Regions from separate parts of the Paraburkholderia megapolitana genome, predicted to be linked through region 2. Evidence: riboswitches for the same ligand, from Rfam matches in the RefSeq annotation. Region 2 holds a riboswitch; each other region holds the start of a gene.
The links. Region 2 has a riboswitch for cobalamin ahead of cobG (precorrin-3B synthase). Riboswitches for the same ligand answer to the same signal wherever they lie in the genome.

Region 1 (5,875 bases), on a different replicon from region 2:
TTGGAAAAACGCGTGTCGTCGTTGCCGGCAGCTTATGTGCGGCTACGGGGTTCCTCGTTGTCTCGTTCACGACGTCCTGGGTCGTGGATCTATTCGGCTACGCACTTGTGGGAGCCGGTTGCTCCAACATCGCGCCGGTTCTTTTTTCATCGGTCGGAAAGCAGAAGATCATGCCAACAAGTACCGCCGTCGCTGCGATGACGACGATCGGGTACTGCGGAGTCTTTGTGGGTCCCGTGCTAATAGGAGCCCTTGCACACTACACTTCACTTGCCTCTGCACTTCTCGGGCTGGTTGTCCTGCTGACCATCATCGCCGCAAGTGCACGAGCAGTGCTTCGAGATGCGTAGCCGCTGAACCGGTTCGTTATTGCTAAACCTGTCCAACGTCGGCCGCGTTCTGTCGAGCGGCGGTGTCGCTCACAATCGGCACAACTTCCAGTGCAGATGCGCTCCTTCTTTCAATCTCGACCCGCGGCTCGGCTGGTTTGCGGGGCGGCAATATCCGCCTCAGGGACAGGAGACGTTTGGCGCATTCAGTGATGCCAGCCCGGACCGATGGGGACGTCAGTTGATGCGCCGGAGGCTGGAGCGGGCTCAACGCGCCGGTCGAGTCGACCCCAAAGCGCGGCTCTATGAATCGGATTACCTACTGGGCGTGCACGATAGTTATCGTGCAGGCGGAGGCTGCTTTTCGTCTCGCCGCAAACGCGTAAGTACCGACCGGAATACCACCACGGCCGGCCTCACTTCCCCCACCTAAAACGTATAAGCAACCTTCCCAAACGCCGTCCGCCCCAGCGTGTTATATCCATACGCCGTCACATACTGCCGGTTGAACAGATTCGACAGATTCGCCGACACCGTGAGATGCGAGTTGACCCGATATGAAGCGCGCAAATCGACCCGCGTATAAGACGGCAGATAAGTCGCATTGAACTGATCGTCAAACGTCGTCCCGCCATACAGCACAGAGACGCCCGTGCTGAGTGCATGCAGGTGGAACTCATCCCAGGTGTGATCGACGCTCAGGTTGACCGTTTGACGCGGGCGACGATTGAGCCAGCTGCGGTCGGTGATGTCCTGCGGATTCAGGATGCCGACAGCAAGACTGACGGGTGTGGACTTGCCGAGCGTGCCTTTGTATGAGAGGTCGATGCCCTGAATACGCGCTTCGCCGATGTTATCGGGCGCGAAGGTCGCCGAGTTATACGCAATCAGGTTATGCACACGGGTGTTGTAAATCGCCACCGAGAAATTGCCGAACGAAGTGGCCGCGTCGAGCGCCGCTTCGACTGAATCGCTGCGCTCGGGCCGGAGATTCGGGTTGCCGAATTGCGGGTAGTACAGATCGTTGAACGTCGGCAGACGGAACGCGTTGCCGTATGACAGTCGCGCCGTGTACACCGGCGTGATCGCATACGACACGGCGACATTGCCGGTGTTGACCGACTGGCCTTCGACGATCTCATGGCGTCCCGCGAGGAACACGGTGAGCGCGCCGAGCGTCGCGGACTGGTGGAGCGACACCGCGGAGTCATTGCGCGTCGGCACGCCGGTTGGGATATCGACGGGCAGGAAGGCCTGTTCGCGCGAGAAGTCGTAGGCAAGCTTCGTCTCACCCGACAGCGGCAGGCCGAATAACCGGAAGCCCTTTTCCTGATGCGTGAGCGACGTCGATGTGCTGAGGCGCGTCGAGTCGATCTTGTCGCTCGAAATACCCGGGCTGTTGGTGTAGTAAAACTGGCGGTCGTTCGCGTAACCGACGGACTGGTCGAACTGCGTGTCCGGTGCGATGTCCCAGTGGAATGCGACGCCCGTCGTCAACTGGTGATCGAGTTGCCGGTTGTCGCCGCCCGCATTGTCGTACGAGAGGTCCGACCGGTGATAAAGCGCGAACGTGGAAATCGACCAGTCGCCGTGCGCATAGCCGAGCCGGCCGTCGATATCCTGCGCGTGGTACGGATTGCGGCCTGCTTCGTGACCGTATGCGTAAGGCTGGGTCGTATCGATCCCGGCCGTGTTGTAGTCGTGCAGTCCCAACGAATAAGTGAGCCCGGCAAGCGCAGCAAGCGGGCCTGTCGAAGGGACACTGCCAGACGTACGAATCTGCGTATCGAACGTCTTGTTCGAGCCACCACCGGTGGAAATCATCGTCTGGTTGGGCTGATTCGCCGAGTGGCGTGTGAACAACTGCACGACACCGCCCACCGCGTTGGCGCCGAACGAGGCGGCCGCGGGGCCTGAAATCACTTCGACGCGCTCAAAGGCTGAAGCCGGCAGATCGGCCCATTCCGCTGTGCCCGTGGTCGCGGAGCCCACGCGGATACCGTCGATAAACACGGCAACCTGCGCACCCGACGAACCGCGAATGCTGACAGACGCCGTCGCGCCCGGCCCGCCGTTCTGCGCAACGGTAACACCGGGAAGCGTAGCGAGCGCCTGCGTGATGCTGGGATCGGCGGGCGAGAGCCGGTCGAGATCCTGACGCGTCAGAACGTGTGTCGTCGCGTACCGCTGATCGAACGATTGCGGTAGATGCTGCGTATCGCCGGTGACGACGATGTTCGGCAGCGTGGTCGTGGTGTCGGAGGAAGACTGCGGCGCCGTTGGCGGTGTCGAATCGTCAGCCGCCTGTGCGATCGATGCACCGAACGAAAGGGCGAGGGCGGCGGAAATTCCCGCGATTCCTGCAACTCCCGCAACGCGACGCAAGAAAGCTTTCTGAAAGAAAGAGGTTTTTCTAATAATGCTAGCCATGTGACAGATCCAGAGGTCGGAGCCGTCCTTGCAACACGCAACCGCATCATGCGGTGCTCGCGCTTCGGGACACCCCGCCCGGCGCGGCTGCAGGACCTCGGTTGATGGCAGGTCTCCTGGCTCACGGGTCGCCGCCCGGTGCCGACCTTCCCGGTTTCCCAGTGGTCACGATTGGCACGGACTCGCCGCTTACAGTTGCGGGGGCAGCCGCAGACTCGAAGCGTCGATCCATCGACGCGACTACTGCGTTCCCTTTTATCCCCATCACGGGAACCATCGAGGCGAGAGCGTAACGATTCCCGCGCGGCGCAGTCAATCTTTTCGGGCAAACGCGGGGCTTTTACGACGCGCTTTTGCAACGGCCCCGTCTGCGCCGCAATCTCCGCGGCGCGCCTACCCCCATAACGCTCCCCTGTTCGGGGATAGTCCGTCCCCCTGATCAAATCGATGATGGCATCAACCGGGATGCCACCGCACGCGATACGTACCCACAGCCTGTGTCAGCCCGATCGATTTCTCGACTCAAGGAGATTTAGATGCAGGACGCCGTGCAAGACATCACGCCTTCCCCGTACGCCTATCCGCTGCTGATCAAGCAGTTGCTGCATACGTCGTTCGTTCAGGCACCGGACCAGGAAATCGTCTACCGCGGCAAGCTGCGGATGACCTACACCACGCTGCAGGAACGCATTGCGCGACTCGCCAATGGCCTCGACGGGCTCGGCGTGCGGCACGGCAGCACGGTGGCGGTGATGGACTGGGACAGCCACCGCTATCTGGAGGCGTACTTCGCGGTCCCGATGATGGGTGCCGTGCTGCAGACAGTCAACGTCCGGTTGTCGGAGGCCGAGATCGCCTACACGATCAACCACGCCGGCGCCGAGGTGCTGTTCGTTCACACCGATTTCCTGCCGGTGGTCGAAGCGATCAAGGATCAACTCGAAACGGTGCGCACGTTCGTGTGGATCGATGAGCCGGGTGGTGAACCGACTGCGCACACCATTGCGTTCGCCGCCGAATACGAGGAAATGCTCGCGGCCGGCGCCACGAGCTACGACTTCCCCGACTTCGACGAGAACACCCGGGCCACCACGTTCTATACGACCGGTACCACGGGCCTGCCCAAGGGCGTGTACTTCTCGCATCGTCAGCTGGTTCTGCACACGCTGACCTTGATGGCGGCGCTTGCAAGCCCGATGTCGGGCCAGCGTTTTCACCGCGGCGACGTCTATATGCCGCTCACGCCGATGTTCCATGTGCACGCCTGGGGCATGCCATACATCGCGACGCTGCTAGGCGTGAAGCAGGTCTATCCGGGCCGCTATGTGCCCGAGCGTCTCGTACAACTGATCCGCGACGAAGGCGTCACGTTTTCGCACTGCGTCGGCACGATCCTGCACATGCTGCTTTCGTGCGATACCGCGAAGCACGCGGACTTCAGCAAATGGAAGGTAATCATCGGCGGCGGCGCGTTGCCACATGGTCTTGCGAGCGCGGCGCTCGAGCGCGGCATCGATATCTTCGTCGGCTACGGCATGTCGGAGACGTGCCCCGTGCTGAGCCTCGCGCAACTTCCGCCGCACACCGGGCCGCTCGATCGCGATGAAGAGGTGCGCTTGCGCTGCAAGACCGGCTTCCCCATTCCGCTCGTCGATCTGCGCATCGTCAACGAGAACATGGAAGACGTTGCGCACGACGGCAAGGCCTACGGCGAGATCGTCGCTCGTGCACCGTGGCTCACGCAGGGCTACCTGAACAATCCCGATGCCTCCACGCAACTCTGGGCTGGCGGTTACCTGCATACCCAGGACATCGCGAACATCGACGCGACCGGCAACATCCAGATCACCGATCGCATCAAGGACGTCATCAAGTCGGGCGGCGAGTGGATCTCGTCGCTTGAAATCGAGAGCCTGATTTCGCAGCACCCCGATGTGGCGGAAGTCGCCGTGATCGGCATCAAGGACGACAAATGGGGCGAACGGCCGGTGGCGCTCGTGGTGCTGAAGGCGGGCGCGGCGCTGACTGAAAACGGTGTCAAGGAACACGTGATGGGTTTCTGCAAGACCGGGCGGATCTCGAAGTACGCGGTGCCGCAGATCGTCAAGTTCGTCGAAGCACTTCAGAAAACGAGCGTCGGCAAAACCAACAAGAAGTGGTTGCGCGAACAGTTCGCGTGACCGGCCTTAAGGAGCAGACACGATGAGCATCAATGGATACAGCGTCGCCACGATCGACGATTTCGTTGGCCGCGAACTGGGCGTATCGGACTGGGTCACCGTCGATCAGGCACGCATCGACGCCTTCGCGGCGTGTACCGGCGACCGGCAGTGGATTCACGTGGACGTGGAGCGCGCGAAACGCGAGAGCCCGTTCGGCGGCACGATCGCGCACGGCTATCTGACGCTGTCGCTGCTGGCGGCGGCCGCGATCGAGGTCGGCATCATTCCCGCGGATGCATCGGCCGGGCTGAACTACGGGCTCGACAAGGTGCGCTTCATGACGCCGGTGAAGGCGGGTGCGCGCGTGAGAAATCGCGTGACGCTGGTCTCGGTGGAAAAGAAGGGCGGTGGCCGGATCATCGTCAAGACGATGAACGAATTGCAGATCGAGAACGAAGACAAGCCGGCGCTGATCGCCGAAACCCTGGCGATGCTCGTGGCGGCGGCGTAAGCCTTCGGATCGCACAACCAGGCTAACCAGACAGAGACGTTTGAGGAGCAGCACCATGGCGGCACATGACGAAAGCACGACACGCAGCGAGCAGGCGAACGACGTTGCGGCATCTGCCGCGGAAGGCATGCTCGGACCGAATCCGTTCGTGGGGCTGCGGCCACGCGACATTCTTGCTACCGCGCAACAGATCGGCACCCAGGCGCTGCGGCAACCGGCCTTGCTTCTCGAGCAGGAAGCGGCACTCGCTCGCGATCTGATGGCGGTATTAGGTGGCAGTGCGGACCTCGCGCCCTCGCAGGGCGACAAACGTTTCACCGATCCGGCGTGGCAGAGCAACTCGCTGTATCGCATGGCGATGCAAGGCTATGTCGCATGGCGCAACGCGTTGACAGGCTTTGTCGACCGCTCGACGCTCGACGACAAGAGCAAGGAACGCGCGC
Region 2 (5,875 bases):
CGCGCCCCGACTGCAGATGCGCGGCGATCACACCGGCCGCCGTGTCGTAGAAGTCCGCAATGACCGCTTCGTACGACAGCGGCGGCTCGAGCGCTTCCGTCGTGACCGGATAGACGAGCGGCAGATGCAGTTGCGTGTCGTCGAGATGCGCTTCGACGATTCCGTATGCGTTGCCTTTCTTGCCCTTGGCAACGAAGTACGCGACCACCGGTGCAGCCTTCAGCAGACGCAGTGCTTTCAGCGTCAATAGTTCGGGGTCGCCGGGACCGACGCCGATGCCGAAGAGACGTCCTGGCTGCGCCATTTATTCGTCCTCCGAGGCGAGCGCGTTGACCGCGGCAGCGGCCATCGCGCTGCCGCCACGGCGACCTGCGACGATCACCCATGGCACATCGTTGCCGCGCGCGGCGAGTGCCGCCTTCGATTCGGCGGCGCCGACAAAGCCGACTGGAAAGCCGAGAATCAGCGCGGGCCGCGGAGCACCTGCGTCGAGCATATCGAGCAGGTGAAACAGCGCGGTCGGCGCGTTGCCGATCACGACGATGCTGCCTGCGAGATGCGGGCGCCACAATTCGAGCGCGGCCGCCGAACGGGTATTGCCGAGTTGTCGCGCGAGTTCAGGCACCGCAGGTTCGCCCAACGTGCAAAGCACGGGGTTACGCGCGGGCAACCGTGCGCGCGTAATGCCTTCTGCAACCATGCGTGCATCGCAGAGTATCGGGGCGCCGGCGGCGAGCGCCGTACGTCCGGCGTGACCCGCGCTCGCCGAGAAACGCAGGTCGTCGACGATGTCGGTCATCCCGCATGCGTGGATCACACGCACGGCGAGTTTTTCGAGGTCCGCGGGGATGTGCGACAGGTTGGCTTCCGCACGGATCGTCGCGAACGACTGACGGTAGATCTGTTGACCGTCGCGAAGGTAGTCATGCATCGGGTGATTTCCGGGCTGGGCGGTTCAGTTGCGCGGCGGCTTGTTCGATAGTCAGGTGGTGTGCGATGCACACACCGAAGCGGCCTTCACTGGACGTGTCCGCGCGCTGGTAAAGGTCGTAGCGGCCAGCTGCGACTGCGAGCAGCGTATGCGGCGCGCAGTGGGCGGCCGCGCAGGAGCGCGTGCAACCGGTCAAATGAACGGCAGACGAAGTGGTCCTATCGTGGGTCAGTAGTGCAGCGAGTCGTTGAGCATCCGCTTTGGTATCGGCGGCGCTTTTCGCACAACCCGTCGAACCGGAGCACGCGACGATTGCCGCATACGGATGCGCTGGATCGCACGCGAAGCCAAGCGCATGCAGGCCCGATAACGCGGCTTCGACAGAGTTCGCAGTGAGGTTCGGTAGCAGCACGCTTTGCCACGGCGTCACGCGCAGCGAGCCGTCGCCATGTCGCGCGGACAGTGCGCCGAGTTCGCGCAGTGTCGCGGCATCGATCCGTCCGGCGAGCGGTTGACCGCCTGCGTACCATCGTTGTGGATCGCCTTGCGGGTGTGCGCCGAGTCGCTTCGTTGGATCGGTAGGCGCGCGGCGCCACGCATCGATCTGCGAGCCGTGTTGCAGAGCGATGCCGACGCGATCAGCGGCACGTTGCAGCAACACGTGTGCATCGTGGGCGACGAGCAGGTTGCGCATGCGCGTGTCGTCGGTGCCGGCGAGATCGATAAAGGTGTGCAGCAACGCATCGAGCAACGCCGGCACGTCCGCTTGCACAACCGCAGCGAGCGCGCTGCCTGCTTCGAGCGACGGACATCCTGCGAATCCGACCGCGAAGCGCGGCTCGTCGTAATCGGCTGGCATCGCAGCGAGCCAGATGTCGTGCGGATGATCGATCGCCATCAGCTGTTCGCCGCCGTCGAGCAGCAGCGCGAATTTCGGCGACAGCGTCGCGAAACGCGGCTCGCTTTGCAGCAGCGCGAGAATCGGCGCCGCCAGCGCGCGGGTGTCGCAAAGCGCCTGCGGATCGTGGCCTGCGAGCGGGCTGATCATCAGATTACGGATGCCGTCGATTGCCTCGATGGTGTGCGGAGTGTCGGCCGGCATCTGCGGCCCGAGGCCCGCTTGCAGAAGCCGTGCGGTCAGTGCGGCTTCGTGTCCGGAGCGCACGCCACGCAGTTGCAGATTCGCGCGATTGGTCAACTCGATCACACCCGACGCGTGCAGCGTTGCGGCCTCGGCGATGGCCGCTGCTTCGTGCGCGTGCAGCACGCCGCCGGGCAATCTGATCCGGCACAGCCCGCCGTCGCGCGCAGCGACGATGCGCGTGAGCGCGGGACACGCCGACACGCGGCGGTGTGCCGACGACGCAGGCGACGCGCCAGACGAATCGATAGATAAAGCAGCGGACGGAACGTGGTTCAAGCGATTACCGGGTTGGCGTCGCGCGACGGCCCGGTTTGTACCTCAAGGAGGCAAACGCGGCATCGGTACACCCCGCCCGATGATGGCTGGCGCGAACAGTCTGGCCGGCAGGTCTCCTGGCTAGCAGGTCGTCGTCCGCACCGGCCTTCCCGGTTGATCCAGTGGCGTGTGGAGCGCGGACTCGCTGCATACAGTTGCGGGGGCAGCCACAGTGTCGCTGTGTTCCCTGTTCGGCCCCGAAGGGCACCGGCGAGGCTGTATTATGCCTTCTTTCCATAGCGCCACGATGGGCCGCCCTTATGCGGCGTGCCATGGCGAGCAAGCGAGAGAACGACGATGAGGATGGCGGGATGCCTGCGTGGTTGACGGTGGTGGGCATCGGTGAAGAGGGTTTCGCCGGTCTGGGGCGCGCGGCGCGGCGTGCGTTGCTCGATGCTTCGGTGGTGGTAGGCGGCGAGCGCCATCTCGCGATGTTGCCCGCGCGTTTGCGCGCACGTCGCGAGTCCTGGCCGCGACCCTTCGATCTCGCGCCGTTGCTCGCACATCGACACACACCGGTATGCGTACTGGCGAGCGGCGATCCGATGCTGTTCGGTGTCGGCGCGACGCTCGCACGCGAGCTTCCCGCCGACGAACTGCGTGTGCTGCCCGCACCGTCTTCGCTGTCGCTGGCCGCGGCGCGCGTCGGCTGGCCGTTGCAGGATGTGACGGTGCTGTCGCTGGTCGGCCGGCCGCTTGCCGCGGTGCATGCGCATCTGCACGACGGCGCGCGTCTGCTGGTGCTGAGCAGCGACGGCGCATCCCCGGCGGCGCTTGCGGCGCTACTCGACGCACGCGGTTTCGGTGCCACGCGGATGATCGTGCTCGAACACCTGGGCGGCCCGCTCGAGCGCCGTATCGATGCGCGCGCCGATGCCTGGCAGGCCGGCGAGGTCGCGGCGCTGAATCTCGTCGCACTCGAATGCCGCGCAAGCGTCGGCGCAACCATATGGCCGCTCACGCCAGGTCTGCCCGACGACGCCTATCTCAACGACGGGCAACTGACAAAGCGCGACATCCGTGCGCTGGCGCTTGCGCATCTTGTGCCCGTGCCTGGCGAACTGCTGTGGGATGTCGGTGCGGGCGCGGGTTCGATCGGGATCGAATGGATGCGCGCGCATCCATCGTGCCGTGCGATTGCGATCGAGGCCGATTCGCAGCGGCAGAATTTCATCGCGCACAATCGCAATGCGCTCGGCGTGCCTGGCCTGCAACTCGTCGCAGGTAGCGCGCCAGCCGCACTAGAGGGGCTGCCTGCGCCGGACGCGATTTTTATCGGCGGCGGGGTGACGACGGCGGGTGTGCTCGATGCGTGCTGGGCTCGCCTGCGGCCCGGTGGCCGGCTGGTCGCGAATGCAGTGACGGTGCAGGGCGAGGCGAGGCTCGTCGCGTGGCGCGGCGCGCATGGCGGCACGCTGACGCGTATCGCGCTCGCACATGTGCAGCCGCTCGGCGGTTTCGATACGTGGCGACCGACGCTGCCGGTCACGCTGCTCGATAGCCGCAAGCCTTTCGATGAACCTTCAGAGTCGAGCACTGCGGCGGTTGTCGGCACCGCACCGCCTCGATGACACGCATCCTGCTACTCGGCGGCACGGGCGACGCGCTGCGTATCGCGCGTGCGTTGCCTTCGACCGGCACATCCGATGGCCCGCACGTCTACAGCCTCGCCGGCCTCGGCAAGGTACCCGACGATCTCGCAAGCGCGGTGCGCACCGGCGGCTTCGGCGGCGCGGCCGGGCTTACGCGCTATCTGCTGGACGAACGGATCGGGTTAGTGGTCGATGCAACCCATCCGTACGCCGCGCAGATCAGCGCAAATGCAGCGACAGCGAGCCGTTCGGCGAACCTGCCTTACTGGGCCCTGCGGCGCGCGGCCTGGCAGCCGCGGGCCGGCGACGACTGGCGCTGGTGTGACGACTGGTACGGCATCGTCAGCCTGCTCGAACCGTTTGCGCGCCCGCTCTTCACGCTGGGACGCGAACCGCTTGCCCATCTCGACGCGATTCCCGCGCATCAGCAGTGGACCATCCGCTGTCTCGACGCGCATCCGGGCAATGCCCGCGCCCGTGTGCTCGATGCGCGCGGACCGTTTTCGCACGAAGGCGAGCGCACATTGTTCGACAGACATGCATTCGACGTCGTAATCAGCAAGAATAGCGGGGGCAGTGCGACCTCGGCAAAACTCGACGTCGCACGCGAACGGAGCGTGCCGGTGATCATCCTGCGGCGCCCCACGTTGCCCGCGGCCGATCGCGAGTTCGACGATCCGGCCGACCTGCTGCACGCGCTGCGGACCATACCCTGATACGACGTGCGTGCGACATCGAGCAGCGCTCGACGAGCGCTGCCTCATCGCAGCTTCCCATTCATTCTTTCTTTCTGATCACGGAGTGTGGCATGACGGTGTTTTTTATCGGCGCAGGGCCGGGCGATCCCGAACTGATCACCGTAAAGGGGCAGCGTCTCGTGCGCACCTGCCCGGTGATTCTGTATGCCGGCTCGCTGGTGCCGTCTGCCGTGCTCGACGGGCACGCGGCGGAGCGCGTGGTGAACACCGCGGATCTCGATCTCGACACGATCGTCGCGCTGCTGGTCGAGGCACACCGCAAAGGCCAGGACGTCGCACGCGTACATTCCGGCGACCCGTCTCTGTACGGCGCGATCGGCGAGCAGATCCGGCGTCTGCGTGAACAGGGCGTGCCTTACGAGATCGTGCCGGGCGTCACCGCAGTCGCGGCGGTGGCTGCGACGCTCGGTTGCGAACTGACGCTGCCGGATGTCTCGCAGACCGTGATTCTGACGCGCTTCGCGCGCAAGACGAACATGCCGCCCGGCGAACAGCTGGGCGACCTCGCGCGGCATCGCGCGACGATGGCGATCCATCTCGGCGTGCGGCATCTGGCGCACATCGTCGACGAACTGATGCCGCATTACGGCGCGACGTGTCCGGTGGCCGTGGTCTATCGCGCGAGCTGGCCCGATGAAGAGCGCGTGTCAGGCACGCTCGCCGATATCGTCGCGAAGGTGAAAGCAACCGACATCGAGCGGACGGCGCTGATCCTGGTCGGCCGGGTGCTGACGGTGGAGAAGTTTTCGGACTCGACGCTGTATGCGAAGGATGCGGGGCGGTCGGCAAGTTGAGTGTAAGCGTGAATTCCGGGTGCGATGCGCAATGAGCCGCACGCCGTGTTCATGGCATGCGGCTCATTGCGCTAACAACGCACAGTTACCAACGACTCACGACGAACGGCTCACTACGCCCGCGTCTGCGCAGCGGTTTCCCCAGACTGCACGCGCGGCTGCGTCAGCGCGCTCACCACGACGAACACGATGATGTTCAACGCGAGCGCGATGAAGCCGATGTTCATGTCCTTCAGCGGCTCCGGCAGGAACGGCAGCAACTGGCCGACGCTCAGGTGCATCAGCGTCGTCACCGCAACCACCGCGACGCCGACCACGATCCCGCAGAACGCACCTTGCTT
Region 3 (5,875 bases), on a different replicon from region 2:
CGGGCGCCCCGCTGCGCGCGACCCGCCACGCCAGCCACAGCAGATATGCGCTGCCGATCGCCTTCATGCCGGTCTGCAGCACGGGCGCGGCCAGCAGCACGCCAGCGAGACCGGCGGCGGCAGCGGCGGCCAGCGACGCAAGCCCCAGCGCGATGCCCGCCATCAACGGAATCGAGCGGCGAAAGCCGAACTGCGAGCCCGACGCAGTGGCGAGCGCCGTCGCACCGCCGGGCGTCACGGTGGCAACGGCGGCAAACAGGATCAACGGTGCGATCGAGCCGGTCGAGGTGGCGACGAAGGACATGGCAGCGTTCCGGAGCAAAACGTCACTGTAGTCATCTCGTTCACATTAGAAAATCGAAAGTTTCTGATGATTCACATTAGACAATATAATGTGACGATGAACCGAAATCTCGACCTCGCACTGGTGCGCACTTTCGTTGTGGTTGCCGACCACAGCAGCATGACCGTTGCCGCCAACCGCCTGCATTTGACCCAAGGCGCGGTGAGCCAGCAGATCAAGCGCCTCGAGGAGGCTTTGGGTTGCGACCTGTTCGATCGCGTCGGACGCCAGCTCGAACTGACCCAGGTCGGCGAGCGCTTTCTCGGCAAGGCGAAACGCCTGCTCGGCATGAACGATGAAATCTGGGCGGATATGGCGGCCCGTCCGATACTCGGCCAGGTGCGCCTGGGTGTCCCCTACGATCTGGTCGGCGCCTGCTTCGCGCCGATCTTCAAGGCGTTTACCGAAGCGTGGCCGAACGTGGAGATGGCGATTGTCTGCGGTTCATCGCCGGAACTCGCGGAGGCACTGGCGCGCGGTTCGCTCGATGTCGCAGTGATCGAAGAACCTGCAACCGAAGCAAGTGGCGAATGTCTGCGTGTCGAACGCCTGGTGTGGGTCGGCGCGCGCGGCGGCAGCGCGCATCTGAAGCGACCGCTGCCGGTCTCGATGGTGAGCGACACCTGCGCATTCCGGCAGACCGTGCTCGGTGCGCTGGGCAGCAGTGGCATCGAGTGGCGCACGGTCTTCGAGAGCGGCAACATCGAAGCGACCACCGCGACGGTGCGCAGCGGGCTCGCTGTGACCGCGTGGCTGACGTCGACCGTGCCCGCCGATCTCGACATTCTCAGCGCGGATGCTCAACTGCCCGAACTTCCGCCGTTCGCGATCAGCCTGCGATTTCCTGCGCAGGGCGCCAACCCGGCCGGACGCGAACTCGCGCAGTTCATTCGCGATGGACTGCTGCGGCAACATCGGCCCGCGCCGATGTGAAGCAGCAACGCGCAGCAGGATTTCGCCGATGTCGCGCTCGCTCGACTTCTCGACTTCAACCGTTCACAGCCCGGCCGGCAACACGTTGCGCGAGCTCTGCTGTGCACGCTCGACGAGCGCACCGAACAGCAACCCGATCGTCGTCCACATGATCGCCTGCATGCCAAGCGCCGCGAGGCGGAATTTCCACAGCAGCGCAGCGGGGAATGCAACCGGCACTTCGTTGATCGACGGTAGACCAAGTTGCACGGCCGCGATGATGACGATAAAAACCGCACCTGCCACGATCGCTCCGTTCCACGCACCGAAGCGTGCCGCCGCGTGACGGCGCAGCTTCAACGAAAACACCGTCGCCGCCAGCGAGATCGCGATCATCAGGAAGAACAGGCCCGTGCGATAGCCGATCGTCTCGGGGTCGCCGATCGACGGAGGATTCGCCGGGTACTTGAGATTCGGCACGATCACGATCGCGACGAACGCTGCGAGCGCGAGCAACGCCGACAATGCACGTGCACCGAGCCGACCCGAGCGGCCATATGCATACGCGAACACGAGCGAGAACAACCCGCCCACCGCTGCGCCATACACGACTACACCGGTCAACAAACCGAGCCCCGCCTGCGTGTGACGGCTGACAATTTCCGGTTCGGGAGCTTCGCCCTTCGCCGCATCGGCCTTCTCTTCGAACGAGATCGCCTGATCGACCTGCGGTTCGCCGGCGATCTTCGCAAAAGTGAACGTGAGCAATCCCGCGACGATGCCCGTGAGCATCCCGCGCATCAACAATCTACCGACCATGTCGACTCCCGGTTAGTGGCAAGGAAAGCCGAGCAGATGGCGGCCGTCGTGCACGAACTCGTGCACGTACATGCCGGGGATCAACGACGTCGCGCCCTCTTCGGCGCCGACGAAGTAGATCGCCAGTAACAGCAGCAGGCCGCCGAAGATAATCCACGGCAGCAATTCACGCAGAGGGATCGGCACCGGCTGGACAGCCGGTTTGAAAACAGCATCGGTCATGACGGACTTCTCCTGGGGTTACGCGCCCCGATAGTCGTGGTGGTCGTGAGAAAAAGATGACGCGAAGCGAGGGTCTGGCTTCCGGTTCTTCATTGAACCGATTACAGTGGCGCGACCGCACCGGACTTGCACCGGCTTCCTTGCTTCAGCGGCGTTATTCTACGCGCTAAACTTCGCGGCACATGCTTCATGGGAGATCAGCGCAATGCACACGCGGTTATGGCTAGTGAGTCATGCAGCGACCGCCGCGATGCGCAGCGGCCGCTTCCCCGCCGACGATCCACTCGATGCGCGCGGTCAAGACGACGCGCATGCGTATCGCACACAACTCGATGTGCCTCGCGATGCGCTCGTGTTCAGCAGCCCTGCCCCATGTGCTCGCGAAACGGCCGCAGCGTTGAATCTCACCGCCGACATCGCACCTGCGCTTGCCGACATGAGTTACGGTCGCTGGCATGGCCAGCGCGTCGCGGACATCGCAACAGACGAGCTGCCGATGCTCTCCGCCTGGAGTACCGATCCCCATGCCGCGCCGCCCGATGGAGAATCGTTCGCCACGGTATCGACGCGGGTTGCGCAGTGGCTCGAACAACTTGCCGATGTGCCTGCCGTCGTCGCGGTCACGCATGCTGTCGTGATACGCGCCGCGCTACTGCATGCGCTACGTGCACCGCTCACTGCTTACACGCGAATCGAAATCGGCCCGCTCTCGCGCATCGAATTGCAACGTTCGACGCGCGGCTGGGTCTGGTGGCCCGCTGCATAGATAGTGGGATCGATCTGCGCGTCGCTCATCTCCTGCATGCGCTCCGCATAAGGCTCGACTTTCATTTGCATGTCCGTTGCGCACGCACATGGTGCGCAGCTCTTCATCGCACTCGCACAATCTAACGCGCGTGTAAGGCTTGCGAACATCGTCGCATGCAACACGCGTCGATATTCTCGTGCAATTGTCATCGCAACATCACCCATGTTCGCGATTCGCGAACTATATTGGGAGGTCAGGGAAAAACAATACTGCTGAGAGGATTCACCGATGATCAAGCATCGCATCTATTCCGCGTTTCTTTCCGCCGTGCTGATCGCTGCGATCGCGCCGGTATGTCAGGCGCAGCAGTACACCACCGACTGGATCGCCAACACCTTCGGCACCGACGCCACGCATGTGGGCAGTACCGCGCGCTCGATGTGGGTCGCGCCCGAAGGCGTCATCTACACGGCGTCGTTCTGGGATGAAAACGAAGGTGGTGTTGCGCTCTATCAGAGCGGCAAGAGCATCGGCTCGTTTGGCCTGCACAACGAGTTCCAGGGCAGCGCCATTACCGGCAACGCCACATCGATCTTCGCCGCCTTGCAATTCAACAACGTGTACGGCAGCGGCGCAGTGGGACGCTACAACCGCACCACGCAAACGCGCGATGTACTCATCAACGTCAGTGCGGACACAACCGAAACCCATGCCGATGTCGTGACCGGGCTCGCCACCTCGGGCTCGGTGCTGTATGCGAGCGACCTGCCTGGCAATCGGGTCCGCGTCTACACCACAGACGGTGTCTGGCAGCAGGACATCAACGTGACGTCGCCAGGTGCGCTCGCCATCGACAGCTCCGGCAATCTCTGGGTCGCCCAGAAGAGCGCAGGCACAATCGCCGAATTCAGTTCCACCGGCACGGCGATGAACACCATCCAGATGCCCACTGGTGCGAAACCTTCGGCGCTGTTCTTCGACACGACGAAACAACTGCTCGTTGTCGGCGACGAAGGGCCGGACATGAACATCAAGGTCTACAACACCTGGCTCATTCCATTTCAGGTCGGTACGTTTGGGATCAAAGGCGGATATCTCGACAACACGACGGGTATCAAAGGCCAGGTCGGCGACAAGCGCTTCACGCGCGTCACCGGTATCGGCAAGGACTCCGCCGGCAACTTCTATGTGCTGAACAATCCATGGGGCGGCGGCTGGGATCTCGGCCGCGACGGCGGCACCGATATTCACGCCTACAACAAAGGCGTCCTGCAATGGACACTGCAGTCGCTGAACTTCGAGGGCGTCGGCGCACCCGATCCGGGTACGGACGGGGCGTACTTCTATAGCGGCACTAACATCTACACGGGCACCGCCGGAGGAACCTTCGTTGCGAACACCGTCGATCCGATCGACTATCCATCCGATCCGCGCCTCAACATCAACGATACGCAGCGCGACGAGCACTTCGGGCAGATTGTCTCGGTAGGCGGCAACCGCATTCTGGTTGCGTCAGGACAGAACCCGGCGATCTTCTACCTGTTCCACTTCAACGCTGCGAACGGCTATGTCGCGATACCGGATGCGTCGATTCCGGGTACGGCGTTCAATACGACGGCACCGATCACGGGTGGATTTTCTATCGATAGCAAGGGAGACATCTGGGCCGGTCTCGACCGGACGAACCACATCTATCACTATCCATTGATTGGCTTCGATGCTACCGGCAAGCCATCGTGGGGACCGGGCATCGCGCTCTACATTCCGCTTAGCGTCAGACCGATGACGCGCATCATCTACCTCGCGGAGAGCGACACGATGATCCTCGCGCAAGGCATTATCGGCAGCATCGACTGGACGTCGATCGGCACGCGGATCGAGGTGTATCACGGCTGGGCCGCGGGCAACATGACCAAGCCTAACCCTGTGCTCACCGTCGCCAATCCGAAGTCGATTACGGCGGCCGGCAACTATCTGTTCGCCGGATACGTGCACACCGTGCCTAACATCGACGTGTTCAATCTCACCACCGGCAACCTCGACACAACGTTGATCAATGCGAGCCCGAGCACCGTGAGTGTCGGTAACGACGTCGATTCGATGTATGGGCTCAGAGCGTATCTGCAGTCGACCGGGCAGTACGTGATCACCAAAGATAACTACAACGACTCAAGCATCATCGTGCATCGCTGGACGCCGTAACGCTGTAACGCCGTAAGCGGCGACACCGCTACGCCGGGATATCGCTCTCGCGATGTCCCGGCTCGTAGAACATCGCGAACAGTTCCGACTGCGAGCCGATGCCGAGCTTCGCGTAGATGTGTTTCTTGTGCGCGCGCACGGTCTCGAACGAGATCGCGAGTTTCTCCGCAATCGCGCGCGTTGAAAACCCGCTCAACGACAACATCGCCACTTCGATCTCGCGCGCGGTCAGCACACCGCGGCCGTTCCTGCCGGACAATGCGCCGATGCGCGCGGGTAGATCGGTGGCATCGGCGGCGTCGGCTTCGGTCACAAGCACAGTCTCGCCGGCCGGACCAAAATTCTCATAGCGCAGCCGCTGCTGCATGAGCGCAAGCACCCACGGCGCGAACAGCGTGAGCAACGCAATTTCGCGCTCGTGATAACGACGCCTGCTGCCGAGCGAAAACGCCATCGTGTGATCGGCGTCGATCACGACATTGAAATGCACTTCGTCGCCGACGACGTTCTTGCAAAAATACCGCTGGTAGTACTCGGTCATGCGGAAGTTGTCGGGCGCCACGTCAGCGAGCGTGAAGAAGCCCGACGCGCGCGTTTCGAGCGCGGCGAGATAGAACGGATCGAGTTGA

Region 1: linked by a shared signal. The riboswitch ahead of FNZ07_RS24505 (TonB-dependent receptor domain-containing protein) and the one ahead of cobG (precorrin-3B synthase) in region 2 are both predicted to bind cobalamin.
Region 3: linked by a shared signal. The riboswitch ahead of FNZ07_RS25740 (CbtB domain-containing protein) and the one ahead of cobG (precorrin-3B synthase) in region 2 are both predicted to bind cobalamin.

Annotation. Positions count from the first base shown of each region.
Region 1 covers NZ_CP041745.1:2,522,838-2,528,712, reverse strand. Annotated here, with positions in the region: gene FNZ07_RS24515 (MFS transporter) at 1-350, shown strand, start outside; gene FNZ07_RS24505 (TonB-dependent receptor domain-containing protein) at 759-2,759, opposite strand; cobalamin riboswitch at 2,849-3,052, opposite strand; gene FNZ07_RS24500 (fatty acid--CoA ligase) at 3,296-4,939, shown strand; gene FNZ07_RS24495 (MaoC family dehydratase) at 4,962-5,432, shown strand; gene FNZ07_RS24490 (alpha/beta fold hydrolase) at 5,488-5,875, shown strand, end outside.
Region 2 covers NZ_CP041743.1:2,555,541-2,561,415, forward strand. Annotated here, with positions in the region: gene FNZ07_RS10875 (precorrin-2 C(20)-methyltransferase) at 1-304, opposite strand, end outside; gene FNZ07_RS10880 (precorrin-8X methylmutase) at 305-931, opposite strand; gene cobG (precorrin-3B synthase) at 924-2,321, opposite strand; cobalamin riboswitch at 2,441-2,617, opposite strand; gene cbiE (precorrin-6y C5,15-methyltransferase (decarboxylating) subunit CbiE) at 2,702-3,961, shown strand; gene FNZ07_RS10895 (cobalt-precorrin-6A reductase) at 3,958-4,698, shown strand; gene cobM (precorrin-4 C(11)-methyltransferase) at 4,791-5,534, shown strand; gene FNZ07_RS10905 (sodium:solute symporter family protein) at 5,648-5,875, opposite strand, start outside.
Region 3 covers NZ_CP041745.1:2,797,128-2,803,002, forward strand. Annotated here, with positions in the region: gene FNZ07_RS25725 (LysE family translocator) at 1-304, opposite strand, end outside; gene FNZ07_RS25730 (LysR substrate-binding domain-containing protein) at 401-1,276, shown strand; gene FNZ07_RS25735 (CbtA family protein) at 1,340-2,074, opposite strand; gene FNZ07_RS25740 (CbtB domain-containing protein) at 2,087-2,296, opposite strand; cobalamin riboswitch at 2,345-2,487, opposite strand; gene FNZ07_RS25745 (histidine phosphatase family protein) at 2,502-3,062, shown strand; gene FNZ07_RS25750 (SMP-30/gluconolactonase/LRE family protein) at 3,333-5,246, shown strand; gene FNZ07_RS25755 (response regulator transcription factor) at 5,275-5,875, opposite strand, start outside.